One region of the Protofrankia sp. Cas8 genome, then DNA from elsewhere that is predicted to be linked to it. Evidence: riboswitches for the same ligand, from Rfam matches in the RefSeq annotation. Region 1 holds a riboswitch; each other region holds the start of a gene.
What was found. A riboswitch is a leader RNA that binds a small molecule or an ion and turns the genes downstream of it on or off. The one in region 1 is predicted to bind cobalamin.

Region 1 (4,788 bases):
TCCACTTCGTTCGCCCTGTCCAACATGCTGTTCGGGTCGATGGAGCGCATCGGCGAGCGCATCCGGGACGGCAGCCTGGATGTGATGCTCGTCCGGCCGGTCGGACTGCTCGTACAGGTCGCCACGGACGGCTTTTCGCCGCGTCGACTCGGCGGCCTCGCCCAGGGCTTCGGGGTACTCGGGCTTGCGATCGCCGGGCTGGATGTTGCGTGGAACCCCGGCCGGGTGCTGCTGGTAGCCGTGATGGTGATATCCGGCGTCGGCCTGTTCAGCGCGATCTGGATCGCCGGCGCGGCGTTCCAGTTCGTCGTCCAGCAGGCGGCGGAGGCGATGAACGCGGTCACCTACGGCGGAAACTTCCTGACCCAGTACCCGATGTCCCTGTATGGACGACACGGCATGCAGACGCTGACCTTCATCGTCCCGCTGGCGTTCCTGAACTGGCAACCTGCCCTGTACGTACTCGCGAAGCCGGACCCGCTCGGTCTGCCGACCGCGTTCCGGTTCGCCTCGCCGCTGGTCGCTGGTGCCGGGCTCGTGCTCGCCACCGCCGCCTGGCGCACCGGTCTGCGCCACTATCGCTCCACCGGTAGCTGATCATCCGATCAGCGGCGATGGTAGACTCAAACCATGATCACAACCATTGACGTGGCAGGCCGACTGGTAGTGCCCAAAGCCCTGCGCGAGCGCATGGGCCTGAAACCAGGCACCCAGATCGAGGTTGAAGAACGCAACGGCGAACTCACGTTGCGGCCGGTCGGGCCGAGGGCCGTCGCCGTCGAACGGGACGGCCGTACCGTGCTCACGACCGGTACACCCACCCCACTCCTAGAGCACGAAGACCTACTTCGCATGATCGACGAGTCGCGCGGATGGCCTCGTTGATCACAACAGCCGATACGAGTGTGATCGTGCCAGCCCTTGCAGACTGGCATCCCGAACACAAGAGGTCACTCGATCTCGTACGGAACGTCCGGCAGCTACCCGGACATGTTCTGATCGAGACGGTTTCCGTGCTCACCAAGCTTCAGCGCGGGGTCGCCACCCCGGCTGCCGACGTCGTGCTTGCGCTGACGCAGGACTTTCCTGACGAACCACTCGTACTCAGCCCGGCCGAGTACCGGCGGCTCCTCACCACCTTCGCCGCCACCGGGATCACAGGCGGGCAGGTGTACGACGCCTTAGTGGGGATGAGCGCCGCGGCTGCCGGTGCACGCTTGTTGACAGCTGACCGCCGTGCCCTGCCCACCTATGCCGCAGTGGGAGCCACCGCGGAACTCGTCTTCTGATCACTGCGCGCCGAACGGACCGCACGCTCGGTCAGCGCCCCGAACAGCAGGCCGATCGTGGTCCACAGCGACACCTGAATCGCCAGGGATGCGATGCGGAACCGCCACAGCACATCGGCGGGAAATCCCTGCGGGGTCTCGTGGACCTGTGGCAGGAGGTAACAGGCCAACCCGACGATCACCAGAGCACCGGCCATGGCGAGCAACGCCGCATCCCAGGCACCGAACCTCGCCGCGAGCCGGCGAGCCGTCACAGCGCCACCGATGACCACTGCCAGCGAGATCAGCATCATCGTGAAGTACAGGCTTGTGCGCTCACCGATGGTGTCGGGATTACCGATGGACGGCGGGTTGGCCGGATACTTCAGATCGGGCAGCAGGTACATTCCCATGAAGCCCGCGAGCGCCACCAGCGCCGCCGTCCCCCGCGCACCCAGGCCACCGAGACGGCCCTGCACACCGGCGTAGGCGAGAGCGAAGAGCCCGCCGATTGCGACGCCGAACACCAACAGGCCGGTGAACAGGCCGATGGTGCTCTGCACGTTTCGGGACACCAGATTCATTGCCTGCACGCCGTCGGCGGCGTCCCGCGCCGACTCGAAGGCGATCGCGTGGCCGACCTCGCTCTCCCCGAGGAGCTTGGCGACGACGAAGGCACACCCGGCTGCGAGCGCGCCGACCAGCATCCCACGGATCAGCAGTGCGCGAACCATCACCGGCCCCGCTCAGTGACAGGCGAAACCGAGCAGGTGACGGGCATCGTGTACGAACTCGTGGATGTAACTACCGCCCACGAGCGACACGGCGCCCTGTTCCGCACCGACGAAGTACAGCAGCAGCAGCGCCAGGACCGAACCGAAGAGCGCAAATGGGGCCAGCTCGGTCAGGGGGATCGTCGGCAGCGCCGGCCGGGCGGCCGGCGCATCGCCAGCCGCTGGATACGCCATTGCATGGGCCATTGCGGGACCTCCACAGGAATCACGCGTTCCACTCGGCAGGGCATGTCCGGCGATGGGTCTGGCTTCCGACGTCGCTCCTTGGGCGGGCCGGTCACAGTGGCGCGACCGTGCCGGATTCACACCGGCTTCCACCGCTCGGACACCAATGAGACAACCAGCAATCAACCCCTCGCGTCAAGCAGTACCGGTTACGCATCTCACCGGGTACTCAGAGGACCAGCTGGGCCGAAGGGCTACTGGCCGCCCGCCGTCAACTGTGGACAGCCCTCACCTGTAGACCGATGCCGCGACCGGGATGGCCGGATCGAGGTTCTGAAGGGGGACCACCCGCCGACCCAGTGGCGCGATGGCCAGCGGAATCATCTTGAACGACGCTACGCCGAACGGGATCCCGATGATCGTCAAACAGAGCACCACGCCGAAGATCAAATGTCCGAGGACGAGCCACCAGCCGGCGATCAGGAACCACAGCAGGTTGACCAGGAAGAGCACGACGGGAGCCTCGCCGGGCTGGTCGACCACGACCCGGCCGAACGGCCAGACGACGTAGCCCGCCAACCTGAACGCCGCGACCCCGAACGGGATCGTCACGATCAGCAGGCAGCACACGATGCCGGCAAGGAGATAGCCGAGCGCCAGCTCGAACCCGGCGAACAACAGCCACAGAATGTTTCCGATTATCCGCACGCCCGCTACCTACCCGCCTGAGCGGTCACGATCCCGAGTCACGCTCGACCCAGATCCGGCGGGACTGGATCGCCGGCATCTCGCGGACCTCACGACCCTCCACGCCCCGACCCCTTCGACAAGGGCCTCGCCGGCACGCCCAACCCCGACATTCAGGTATATCCATATGTTCGGCTAATTCAGGACCTTCGTCCTGTTTTCTGCTACCCTCACGGGTAGTAACCTGACCGGGACGGAGGACGCGGGATGCATGCTCCACGCCCTGCAACGCCGCGTCCCCGTTGCCGGCCGCGCTGGGCAGCACCGCTCCCATCCGTTCCGGAGATTCTTCCCGAACGGCACTCGACGCATCCTGGATTTGACCGATCGACAGGAGGAGCAACACGGTGAACAACGAGAAGGCCGAAGACCAGCCGCTGCACGTGCAGGGCCGGGACGCGGTCATCGCCGGTGCCGCTGGAGTACGGTGGCGCGACGGCGAGCCGCCCGACTATCATCTGTCGAAAGAGACGATGCCCCAGGAGCGTACCCACGAACACGCCAAGGGCTCCCTGGCCGACATCGTCGAGCGCGTGGTTCAGGTCTTCGAAATGGAGGTCTCCCACAAGAAAGATCCGGCCCAATGGGTCAGTATGGTCACCGATCAGTTCCGTACCCGCGTCAACGGCGGTCCCTGGGCAAACAGTCAGGACCTTGTCGAAAGAGGCAGCTACAACATCCTCATCGGCGAGAACCCCTATTACTCGGCGAGCGACGAGACGTTCGAGTCCTCCCATCAAATCTTCCTCAAGGCCCTTCCGGGCGGCTTCTTCTGGGAGGTCCTGGAGGTCTACTCGCCACCGCCTATGATCACTTTTAAATGGCGCCACTGGGGTACCTTCAGCGGACCGTACAAGGGGTTCGAGCCAACCGGCGAACGCGTCGAGATGTTCGGGGTCAGCGTGGCGCGTGTCGCTGACGACCTCAGACTGCTCGAAGTCGAACACTTCTACGACAACACCGGCTTCCTCGGCCAGCTAGCCGGCACACGCTCCGCGTGAGATCGGGGGCGCGGCTCTCCGCCACGTCAGCCGCGCCAACCAACAGACCAACAGACCAACAGCAGGAGCCGCCAGGAACAGGCTGAGAGCGCCCGGCCAGAACGTCAACGTGTGACCGGGAGATAGCTCCAGCCACGTTGTACGAAGGTGGGACGCCGGACGGGGGTCCCAGCGAAAGAAAGCGCGGGAAAGCGCGCCATCAGGCTGCGCACGGCTATCGCCAGCTCCACCCGGGCCAGCGGCGCCCCAACGCAGAAGTGGACGCCACCGCCGAAGGCGACGTGCGGATTCGGTTCCCGGCCGACATCGAACTCGTCGGCCCGCTCGAAAACCTCAGGGTCACGGTTGGCCGAACCGAGCAGAGCCGCGATCCGCTCCCCCGTCCGCACGACCACTCCCCCAATCTCCACGTCGGCCATGGCGGTCCGTTCGAAAAGGTGCAGTGGCGAGTCGAAGCGGAGGAACTCCTCGGCTGCGGTGGCGGCCAGTTCCGCCGGCCGCTCAATCAGCCGCCGCTGCTGCTCGGGGTGGCTCAGCAACGCGACCATGCCGTTGCCGAGGCAGTTGACGCTGGCCTCGTGCCCGGCGTTGAGCAGTACCACGACCGTGGCAACCAGCTCGTCCTCGGTCAACCGGTCGCCCTCCTGCTCCGCCTGGACGAGATGGGTGATCAGGTCGTCGTGCGGACGGCGGAGGCGTTCGGTGGCAAGGGCGCGCACGTAGGCGCCGAACTGGGCGGCCGCCTCCCGGGCCGCGGCCTCCTGCGCGGGACTGCGCTCGTATTCGTTCATCTTCACCAGATCCGCCGACCAC
Region 2 (4,788 bases), on a different contig from region 1:
GCGCACTTCGACCTCGGCATGCCCAGCCTCGCCGCGATCATCGACCCGATCGCCGAACGCACCTTGCGCGACAACATGCAGCGGATCCTGCGCGGTCTGTTCGGCGATCACGTGGTTTTTCCTGCCGACGGCGACATCCACGACGACGACGCCACGCTTTCCACTGAAAGGGGAGCGGTGCGATGACGACGATTACCGTCCCCGAGCCCCGTCCGCTGGCCGCGGGCGACCTGCCGACCAGCCCTGAGCAGGCCCGGCAGCTGTTCCGTTCGGTTTTCGCCCAGCTCGCCTCCGGTGTCACCGTGCTCGCCACGGTGACACCGGCCGGCCCCACCGGCATGACCGCGAGTGCGGTCACCTCACTCTCCCTGGATCCACTGCTCGTGCTCGCCTGCGTCGGCAACCGGTCAGCCACCCTGGTGGAGATCCGCGAGGCCGGTCGGTTCTCCATCAACGTGCTCGACGCGAGCGGCGTCGAGCTGGCCACCGGCTTCGCCTCCCGGCCGCCGGCAGACCGATTCGCCGACGTGTCCCACGAGATCGTCCACGAGGTGCCCGTACTCGACGACGCGCTCGCGTGGACCACCTGCACGGTGCACGCCCTGCATTCTGGTGGTGATCACACCATCCTCGTCGGTTCCGTCATCGGGCTCTACCGGGGCCACGGTCGACCGTTGCTGTGGCACGACGGGCGCTTTCAATCCATTTCGCGTGGACGGCAAGGCGGCGAAGACCCCGATATGTAGCATCTCATCCGGGCAGCTGACGTGCGGCATTTATATGTATCTTTCATAACGCATGGCATATTGGTCGAAATATCATGGCGAGTACAAACAGAAGGAATAAACTTCGCCACATCGCATCGCCGACCCATGTGCCGCGGTACCATACGACCCGACGAATGAACTCGTAAAGAAAGGAGTCCGGCGTCATGCCTGATCGGCTCATCGCAGATCCTCGCGGATTCGGCCGGCGCGCCACGTTGGATGTGTGAGACGTGGATGGTGACTCTTCTGCAGACATCTTCCTGTTCTACCGCGACGGCACCGGGAAACAGCAGGTGGTGAACCTGACCGCGGCCGTGGGTGTGACGGTCGGTCGCGGTCCCGGTAGCGACGTCAGGCTGGCGTGGGACAGCAAGGTCTCACGCCTGCATGCACAGTTCCAACAGATCGGAACCAACTGGATACTGATCGACGGAGGGTTGTCCCGTAACGGCACCTTTGTGAACGGGGAACGGCTCGTCGGACGGCGACGACTCGGGGACGGCGACGTTATTCTCGTCGGTTCGACCTCGCTGACTTATCGTGACAACCGCTTCGGCCGCGCATCCGCCGGCCGTGGCGCGATAGAGACCCAAGACGTGAACAATATCGTGACCCTGCGTTCCCTGTCGTCGACCCAGCTGCTGGTACTGGAATCCCTGTGTCGCCCGTACCAGGAGCGAACCCCGTACACGACTCCCGCAACAAATCGGCAGATCGCCGACGAGTTGTTCTTCAGTGTCGAGGCGGTCAAGACCCACCTACGGACGTTGTTTCGCAAGTTCGGCGTGGAAGAACTGCCGCAGAACCAGAAGCGAATGAAGCTCGTCGAGCTGGCTTTCCAGGCCGGGTTGGTGTCCGAGCGCGAACATTGATCGTCACCGCTGGCCCACCACGCCGCCCTCCCAGCCCCGTCGCCCGATGACTTCGGGCGTTCCGCGGTCAGACCGAGCGTCGCGTGTGGGATGATCGTGGCGGCATCCTTCGCGAGGTGCCCTGGGAGACCGGGGAGAATCGGGAAGCCGGTGAGAGTCCGGCACGGGCCCGCCGCGGTCATCGGGGAGTCACCGTCCACGCGCGCAGGCGCAGCCACTGGGCCACCTGGCCTGGGAAGGCCGGGCGGCCAGGCGTTGATCCGAGAGTCCGAAGACCGGCCTCGCATGTGTGCCACCCGCCGATGGTCGGGTGGTCGGAGCGCGGGAGCCTCGCCATGTCCGTAAATATCTACGATGTGATCAAAAAACGCCGTGACGTGCGTGCCCAGTTCACCGGAGCGCCGATCGCGGCCGATGTCCTGGACCGTGTGCTTGCGGCGGCTCATGCCGCCCCGAGCGTCGGCCTGAGTCAGCCATGGGACTTCATCCTGGTCGAAAACATCCGAACCCGGAAAACCTTTCATGATCATGTCAGGCATGAACAAGCTGTCTTTGCGGCGACACTGACCGCGGACCAAGCCACCCGTTTCAGCCGGATCAAGATCGACGGCGTACTGGAGTCCACGCTGGCCGTCGTGGTGACATACGACCCGCGGCGGGGCGCACCAGCTGTCCTGGGACGACACTCCATCGCGGATGCCGGGCTGTATTCCGTATGTCTGGCCATCGAGAACCTGTGGCTGGCAGCGACCGCCGAAGGCCTCGGCGTCGGCTGGGTGTCCTTCTATCGTGAACAGGCCGTTCGGAACATGCTCGGGATTCCCGACGAGGTCCGCCCTGTCGCGTGGTTGTGCCTGGGACCTGTCACACATCATGAGACCGTCCCCGACCTGGAACGGCACAACTGGGCCTACCGGCGCGCTCTGCCTCAGGCAGTCCATCACGAGATGTGGTAATCAGCCGGTCAGGAATCGACGGTCGGCCACCTTCAAGCCAAGGTGGCCGACTGTCTGCGGCTCTCCGGGAAGCGAACGTAGCGGCCGCCCCGGAGCCTGTTTCAGGCTTGTTTCACAGCACCCGATTTCACAGCACCCGGGTTCAGAACAGCAGTTTCAGAGGGCGGAGACTACCTGCTCGTAGTCCAGCCGTGGGCTGCGGTCGAACCACGGGTTCTCCCCGGGAGTGCCGATGTTTATGACTGCGAGTGTCCGCAACGGCTGGTCGGCGAAGAACTCCTTGTCGACAGCGGTGGCGTCCAGGCCCGTCATCGGGCCGGCCGCCAGCCCAGCGGCGCGGATACCCAGAATGAGGTAGCCGATCTGCAGGCCGGCGTTGAAGCGGGCCGTCTGCTCGCGAGCGACCGGTTCGGTGAAGAAGTCCTTGGCGTTCGGCAGATGGGGGAAGACCTGCGGGAGGTTCTCGTGGAAGTCGACGTCCGCGGCCACGATGGCCACGAGCGGCGCAGACTGCGTCTTCGCCTGGTTACCCGGGCTGAGATGCTGTACCAGCCGTTCCCGAGCCTCGGGCGAACGGACCAGGATGATCCGCAGCGGCTGCGCGTTCATACTGGTCGGCGCCCATTTGATCAGCTCATAGATGGCACGGACCTGCTCGTCGGACACCGGATCGTCGCTGAACGTGTTCGCAGTCCGGGCCGTGTGGAACAATAGATCCGCGGCGGCGGCGTCCAGCAGCAGAGCGTCTTCGCCGGTAGCGATATCGGTGATGGTCATGGAGGTCGGGACTCCTGATAGTCGGGTGGTTGCCATGAGCGCTCCGGGGACTGCGGCCTACGGGCGCGCGATCTGACGATCGTCGCGCGCCCGTAGGCCCAGCTGCTTAATTGAACCGACAACTATGCTGCCGGCATCCCGACTGCGATGTGAGCTGCGCCTCCAGGCCCGCTCTCGGCGGGGACGGGTACGAAGGGCTGCCACCAAGGGCTGCTACCAAGGGCTGCTACCAAGGGCGGCATCGATCCGTGGAGAGTGCTCGGATGTCTAGTAACCCACGTCCGGGGGTCGCGCTGCGGACCCGGCTGATGTTCGGCCTGCTGGCCCTGCTCACGGTGGGGTTGTCCGCCACCGCCGCCATCAGCATCTTCGCGCTGCGTACCTATCTTTTCCAGCAGACGGACGACCAGCTGCGCGGCGCCCAGAATCTCGTGACAGCACGTAGCGGATTGCTGGCCCGGATGACACCGGTGATCGGCGCCGAAAGCCTGCAACGGGTGATCGCCCCGACCGACTACGTGGTGGAACTCCGCCTGCGCGACGGTTCGGTCCGGGTCGTCACCGGAAGCGGTAGTGGTCCCACGCCATCGCGTCCACTCCTCGACGCCGTCACGGACATCGACGCCCGGATCGCCTCCGGAGCGCCGTTCAACATCGTCGACGGCGGCAGACGCTTCCGCGCCGTCGTCGGGGTGCTACCCGCCGACGGCGGGACCGACCTGGTCGCCGTCCCACTGCGCCCGGTAACCACGACCGTCGCCCGGCTGGCGGGGATAGAGCTCATTGCCAGCCTCGCTGTCCTTGTCGGCGCGGGTATCTCGGCGTGGCTGCTTCTCGGCCGTGGCCTGCGGCCGTTGCGGGACGTCGCGGAGACCGCCGCGGCAATCGCCGGCGGGGACCTGTCTCGGCGCGTGCCCGACTCGCCGGTGCGCAGCGAGGTCGGCCGGCTCGCCGCCGCGCTCAACATCATGCTCGGTCAGATCCAGGCTGCGTTCGAGGAACGGGTCCGCTCACAGGAACGGCTGCAGCGGTTCGTCGCCGATGCCTCCCACGAGCTGCGGACTCCGCTGACCTCCATTCGCGGTTATGTCGACCTGATGCGCCAGGGTGTCGTCCCACCGACGGGTGTGGACGATGCGCTGCGGCGCGTCCAGGAGGAGAGCGCCCGGATGAGCGCGCTGGTCGACGACATGCTCTATCTGGCCCACCTCGACGAGCACCGGCCGCTGGACCGCTCGAACGTGGACCTGTCCGCCGTGCTGCGGGATGCGGTCGCCGATGCAACCGCGGTGGAGCCGGACCGTCCCATCGCATTGACCTGTCCGGACCGGTGCATGGTGGTCGGGGACGCGGACGCCCTGCGCCAGGTGGTCGGGAACCTCCTGTCGAACGTGCGGGTCCATACGCCGGTGACAG
Region 3 (4,788 bases), on a different contig from region 1:
TTCAGCGGGTAGGTCAGCTCGTCGAGGACGTAGAGCCGGTAGGTCTGGGCGGCCAGGTCCCGGCGGATCTGCGCCCAGCCCTCCCGGGCGGCCTCGGCGGGGTCGGCGGCGGGGTCGATCCGGGCCTGCACCCAGCTCCATCCCTCGCCCATCTTGTGCCAGGTGATGTCCCCGCCCTCGCCGCCGGCGGCCAGGGTGCGCAGTGCCCGTTCCTCCCCGATCCGCCATTTCGCGGACTTGACGAACTGGAACACCCCGACGTCCCAGCCCTGCGCCCAGCCGCGCAGCGCGAGCCCGAACGCCGCGGTCGACTTCCCCTTGCCCTCACCCGTGTGGACGATCAGCAGTGCCCTGTCCCGGCGCGCCCGGGTCGTCAGGCCGTCGTCGGGCACGACGGATGGCTGTCCCTGTGGCATGGCTAGGCAGCCCTGCGCCGGCTGGTCGCGCGGCTGGTCGCGGCCGCCAGCGCGTCGATCGGGATGGTCGTGCCGCCGAGCGCGGTCGCGAGGCGGTCGGCCAGGCCCAGGCGCACATACCCGCTCTCGCAGTCGACGACGATGCTCGCCAGGCCGCGACGAGCCAGCGCCCGCGCGGGGGTGAGCGGGTCCGGCCCGGCGGTGGCACGGCCGTCGGTGACGACGATCAGCAGCGGACGTCGGTCCGGGTCGCGGCGGCGTTCGGCCGCGAGGACCTCGCCGGCGCGGGTAAGCCCGGCTGCCAGCGGGGTCCGCCCGCCAGTCGGCAGGGACGCGAGCCGCGCCGCGCCCACCTCCACACTCGATGTCGGGGGGAGGACGAGATCGGCGCCGGAACCCCTGAAAGTGATCATTCCGACCCGGTCGCGGCGCTGGTAGGCGTCGAGCAGGAGGGACAGCACGGCGGTGGTGACCGTACGCATGCGGGCGCGGGCGGCCATCGAACCGCTGGCGTCCACCAGGAACAGGACCAGGTTGCCCTCACGTCCCGCCCGGACCGCACCGCGCCGGTCGCCGGGACGTAGTGCGAGCCCCGGGCCTACCCGCCCGCGGGCGTGCTGCCAGGGCGCGGCTGCCCGCAGGGTCGCCAGCAGGTGCAGGCCGGGTGCGTCCGGGGAGCTCGTGACGACCGCGCCGTGCGAGGTGCGGGCGCGTGAGCGGCGGCCGGGCGCGCCCAGCGGCGTTCCGGTGTCTGGGATCTCCAGCCGGCGCGGGCGGAACGACGGGCCGGGCGTGCCGGCACGTCGCTCCTGGCGCCCCTGCCCCTGCCCCGCCGTGGCGCGGTATTCCCCGGCATCCTGTTCCGGGGCATCGTGTTCCGCGGAACGCGGGGATGGGACGACATCCGACTCGGCCGTCCGCTCCGCTGTCGTTTCCGGCCCGCTGGACGTCGGCCCGCTGGACGTCGGCCCGCCGCGTCCACCACCGCCACCACCGCCACCGGGCGACGGGGGGCGATCCGGGTCCATGTCCGGGTCCATGTCCGGGTCAAGGTCGGGGTCCGGACCGGTGGGGGACTCCTCCGCGTGCTCGTCCAACGCCTTGGTCAGGGCGTCTTCGTCCAGGCCGGGCGCGTCGAACGGGCCACGGCGGCAGCGGTGCGGCAGGGCCAGGCGGGCGGCCCGGCGGACGTCGTCGGCGTCGACGGTCTCCCGGCCCTCCCAGGCGGCCAGCGCGATCGCGGTGCGTGCCACGACCACGTCCGCGCGCATCCCGTCCACGTCGAACGCCGCACACACCGCGGTGACCTGGCGCAGTGCGGAGTCGGGCAGTTCGACAGCGGGCAGCCGGTCGCGGGCGGTGGCGATCCGGGCGGCCAGGGCGGTCTCCTGCACCGCCCAGCGAACGGCGAAGGCGTCGGGGTCGGCGTCGTAGGCCAGCCTGCGACGCACCACCTCGGCCCGCACCGGCGGCTGTCGGCTGGCGGCGACCTCGACGGTCAGTCCGAAGCGGTCCAGCAACTGCGGGCGCAGCTCACCTTCTTCGGGGTTCATCGTCCCGACCAGCAGGAAGCGGGCTGCATGGCGCACCGACACCCCGTCACGTTCCACGTGGGCGACACCGAGGGCGGCCGCGTCCAGCAGCAGGTCGACGAGATGGTCGTGCAGGAGGTTGACCTCGTCGACGTAGAGCAGGCCGCGATGGGCGGCGGCGAGCAACCCCGGCCGCAGCGAGGTGACGCCTTCGGCGAGCGCCCGGTCGAGGTCGATCGCTCCGGTGACCCTGTCCTCGGAGGCGCCGACCGGCAGCTCCACCAGGCGCGCCGCCCGGGTGCTCGGCCGCGCCTCCGGTGGATGCGGGCCGTCCGGGCAGTCGGGGTCGACCGCGGCCGGGTCACAGGAGAACCGGCAGCCGGTTACCACGTTCACCGGTGGGAGCAACGCGGCGAGCCCTCGGACCGCGGTCGACTTGGCCGTGCCCTTCTCGCCGCGGACGAGGACCCCGCCGATCGCCGGGGACACCGCGTTGAGGACGAGCGCGAGCCGCAGATCGTCCATGCCCACCACCGCGGACAACGGGTAGGCCGTCATCGTGCCCTGTGCCGGTGTGCGCCGGACTCCGTATCGATCACGAGCCGGCCGATCACGAGCCGGCGGGCGTGCGTTGGCATACCGCGGTCCTCCCTCGGGTTTCCTCGCCCTCGGTAACGGTGCGGACGGCCGGAGTATCCTGACTTCCGGATCAGCGCGCCCCCTCGGCCTTCCAACCGCTCTCGCGGCCGTGACGTACGGTGAGGGGTTGCTCCCCGGTGACAGTGGCGGGACCGCGCCGGATTCCCACCGGCTTCCTCCACTGCCGTCGCGTTCCTCAGCATGGCACACCTACGGTCATAGCGACGGTCCGACGGGTTATCCTTCGCGGCTTTCAAGGCCGCCTGCAAGGCCGCCCGCAACGCCGCCTTCAAGGTCACCTTCGAGCTCCAGGTAGGTCTGGCGGAGTCCGTCGATGGTGGTGGCGTCGGGTTTTTCCCACAGGCCGCGGTCGGCGGCTTCCAGCAGGCGTTCAGCGATGCCGCGCAGCGCCCACGGATTGGACGTTTGCATGAAGTCGCGGGTTTCGGGGTCGAACACATAGGAGGCGGCCAACGACTCGTACATCCAGTCCTGCACGACACCCGCGGTCGCGTCATAGCCGAACAGGTAGTCGACGGTCGCCGCCAGTTCGAACGCGCCCTTGTAACCGTGGCGGCGCATCGCCGCGATCCAGCGCGGATTCACCACCCGGGCCCGGAACACCCGGTGGGTCTCCTCCTGCAACGTGCGGGTCTTCACCGCGTCCGGCATGGCGCTGTCCCCCACGTAGGCCGCCGGTGACGCGCCCGTGAGCGCGCGGACCGCCGCGACCATCCCGCCGTGGTACTGAAAGTAGTCGTCGGAGTCGACCAGGTCGTGCTCGCGGGTGTCCTGATTCTTCACGGCCACCTGGATGCGACGGAACGCCTGCTCCATGTCGGCTCGGGCCTCCCGCCCGTCGAGGTCGCGGCCGTAGGCGTAGCCGCCCCACACCGCGTACACCTCGGCAAGGTCGGCGTCCGAACGCCACTCGCGCGAGTCGATCAGGGGCAGGAGACCGGCGCCGTAGGCCCCCGGCTTCGACCCGAAGATACGGGTCGTGGCCCGCCGCCGGTCACCGGGAGCGGCGCGCAGATCGGCTCGCACGTGGGCGGCGAGTGCGTTGTCGGCATCCGCCTCCTCGTCGAGGGCCGCGACGGTGCTCACCGCGTCGTCGAGCAGCGTGACAATGTGGGGGAAGGCATCCCGGAAGAAGCCGGAGATCCGCACGACCACGTCCACCCGCGGCCGGCCGAGCTCGGCAAGCGGTACCACCTCGAAGCCGGTGACCCGCCGGGACGCGTCGTCCCAGGTCGGCCGGCAGCCGAGCAGCGCCAGCACTTCCGCAATGTCGTCACCTTGCGTACGCATCGCGGACGTGCCCCAGACGGTCAGTCCCACCGAGGACGGATAGCTCCCGGTGTCGGCGAGGTGGCGGGCGAGCAGCGAGTCGGCGAGTGCGCGGCCGGTCTCCCAGGCCAGTCTGGACGGGATCGCCTTCGGATCGACCGAGTAGAAGTTCCGCCCGGTCGGCAGTACGTTGACCAGCCCGCGGGTGGGTGACCCCGACGGCCCCGGCGGCACGAACCCGCCACCGAGCGCCCGGAGTACGGCAGTGATCTCGTCCGGGGTGCGGTCCAGGCGCGGCACCACCTCGGACGCGGCGAACACCAGCACCTTCTCGACCTCGGCGTTGTTCGCTGACCCGGTGCTGTTCGCTGACCCGAGGACGTCCGCGCACACCCCGGACGCGGCGGCCGGATCCCAGCCGGCGGCGTCCATCCCGGTGACGAGCGCGCGGGCTGTCGTCTCGAATTCGTCCACCTCGACCCGCCCGGCCCTGCCGCCCTCGACATGGCCGAGCGCGGCTCGCAGCCCCGGCAGCGCCCGGGCGGTCCCGCCCCACACCTGCGACGCCCGCAGGATCGCGAGCACCAGGTTCACCCGCGCCGCACCGGCCGGGGCCTGGCCGAGAATGTGCAGGCCGTCGCGGATCTGGGTGTCCTTGACCTCGCACAGGTAGCCGTCGACGTGCAGCAGGAAGTCGTCGAAGGCGTCGTCGCCCGGGCGTTGGTCCAAGCCCAGGTCGTGATGGAGTTGCGCGGCCTGGATCAACGTCCAGATCTGCGCCCGCACAGCCGGCAGTTTGGCCGGGTCGAGCGCGGCGAGTGTCGCGTGCTCGTCGAGGAGCTGCTCCAGTTTGGCCATGTCGCCGTAGGTGTCGGCGCGTGCCATCGGCGGCACCAGATGGTCGACGATTA

Region 2: linked by a shared signal. The riboswitch ahead of bluB (5,6-dimethylbenzimidazole synthase) and the one ahead of U9977_RS14390 (CbtB domain-containing protein) in region 1 are both predicted to bind cobalamin.
Region 3: linked by a shared signal. The riboswitch ahead of U9977_RS03860 (VWA domain-containing protein) and the one ahead of U9977_RS14390 (CbtB domain-containing protein) in region 1 are both predicted to bind cobalamin.

The regions. Positions count from the first base shown of each region.
Region 1 is NZ_CAUVXI010000089.1:4,464-9,251, forward strand. It holds gene U9977_RS14370 (ABC transporter permease) at 1-597, shown strand, start outside; gene U9977_RS14375 (AbrB/MazE/SpoVT family DNA-binding domain-containing protein) at 631-885, shown strand; gene U9977_RS14380 (PIN domain-containing protein) at 873-1,289, shown strand; gene U9977_RS14385 (CbtA family protein) at 1,250-2,002, opposite strand; gene U9977_RS14390 (CbtB domain-containing protein) at 2,015-2,236, opposite strand; cobalamin riboswitch at 2,286-2,410, opposite strand; gene U9977_RS14395 (YccF domain-containing protein) at 2,516-2,935, opposite strand; gene U9977_RS14400 (SnoaL-like polyketide cyclase) at 3,322-3,975, shown strand; gene U9977_RS14405 (cytochrome P450) at 4,080-4,788, opposite strand, start outside.
Region 2 is NZ_CAUVXI010000287.1:56-4,843, forward strand. It holds partial or broken gene U9977_RS25400 (hypothetical protein) at 1-186, shown strand, start outside; gene U9977_RS25405 (flavin reductase family protein) at 183-746, shown strand; gene U9977_RS25410 (FHA domain-containing protein) at 998-1,639, shown strand; cobalamin riboswitch at 1,737-1,938, shown strand; gene bluB (5,6-dimethylbenzimidazole synthase) at 1,975-2,595, shown strand; gene U9977_RS25420 (malonic semialdehyde reductase) at 2,752-3,366, opposite strand; gene U9977_RS25425 (HAMP domain-containing sensor histidine kinase) at 3,636-4,788, shown strand, end outside.
Region 3 is NZ_CAUVXI010000012.1:5,744-10,531, reverse strand. It holds gene cobO (cob(I)yrinic acid a,c-diamide adenosyltransferase) at 1-416, opposite strand, end outside; gene U9977_RS03860 (VWA domain-containing protein) at 419-2,506, opposite strand; cobalamin riboswitch at 2,639-2,766, opposite strand; gene cobN (cobaltochelatase subunit CobN) at 2,825-4,788, opposite strand, start outside.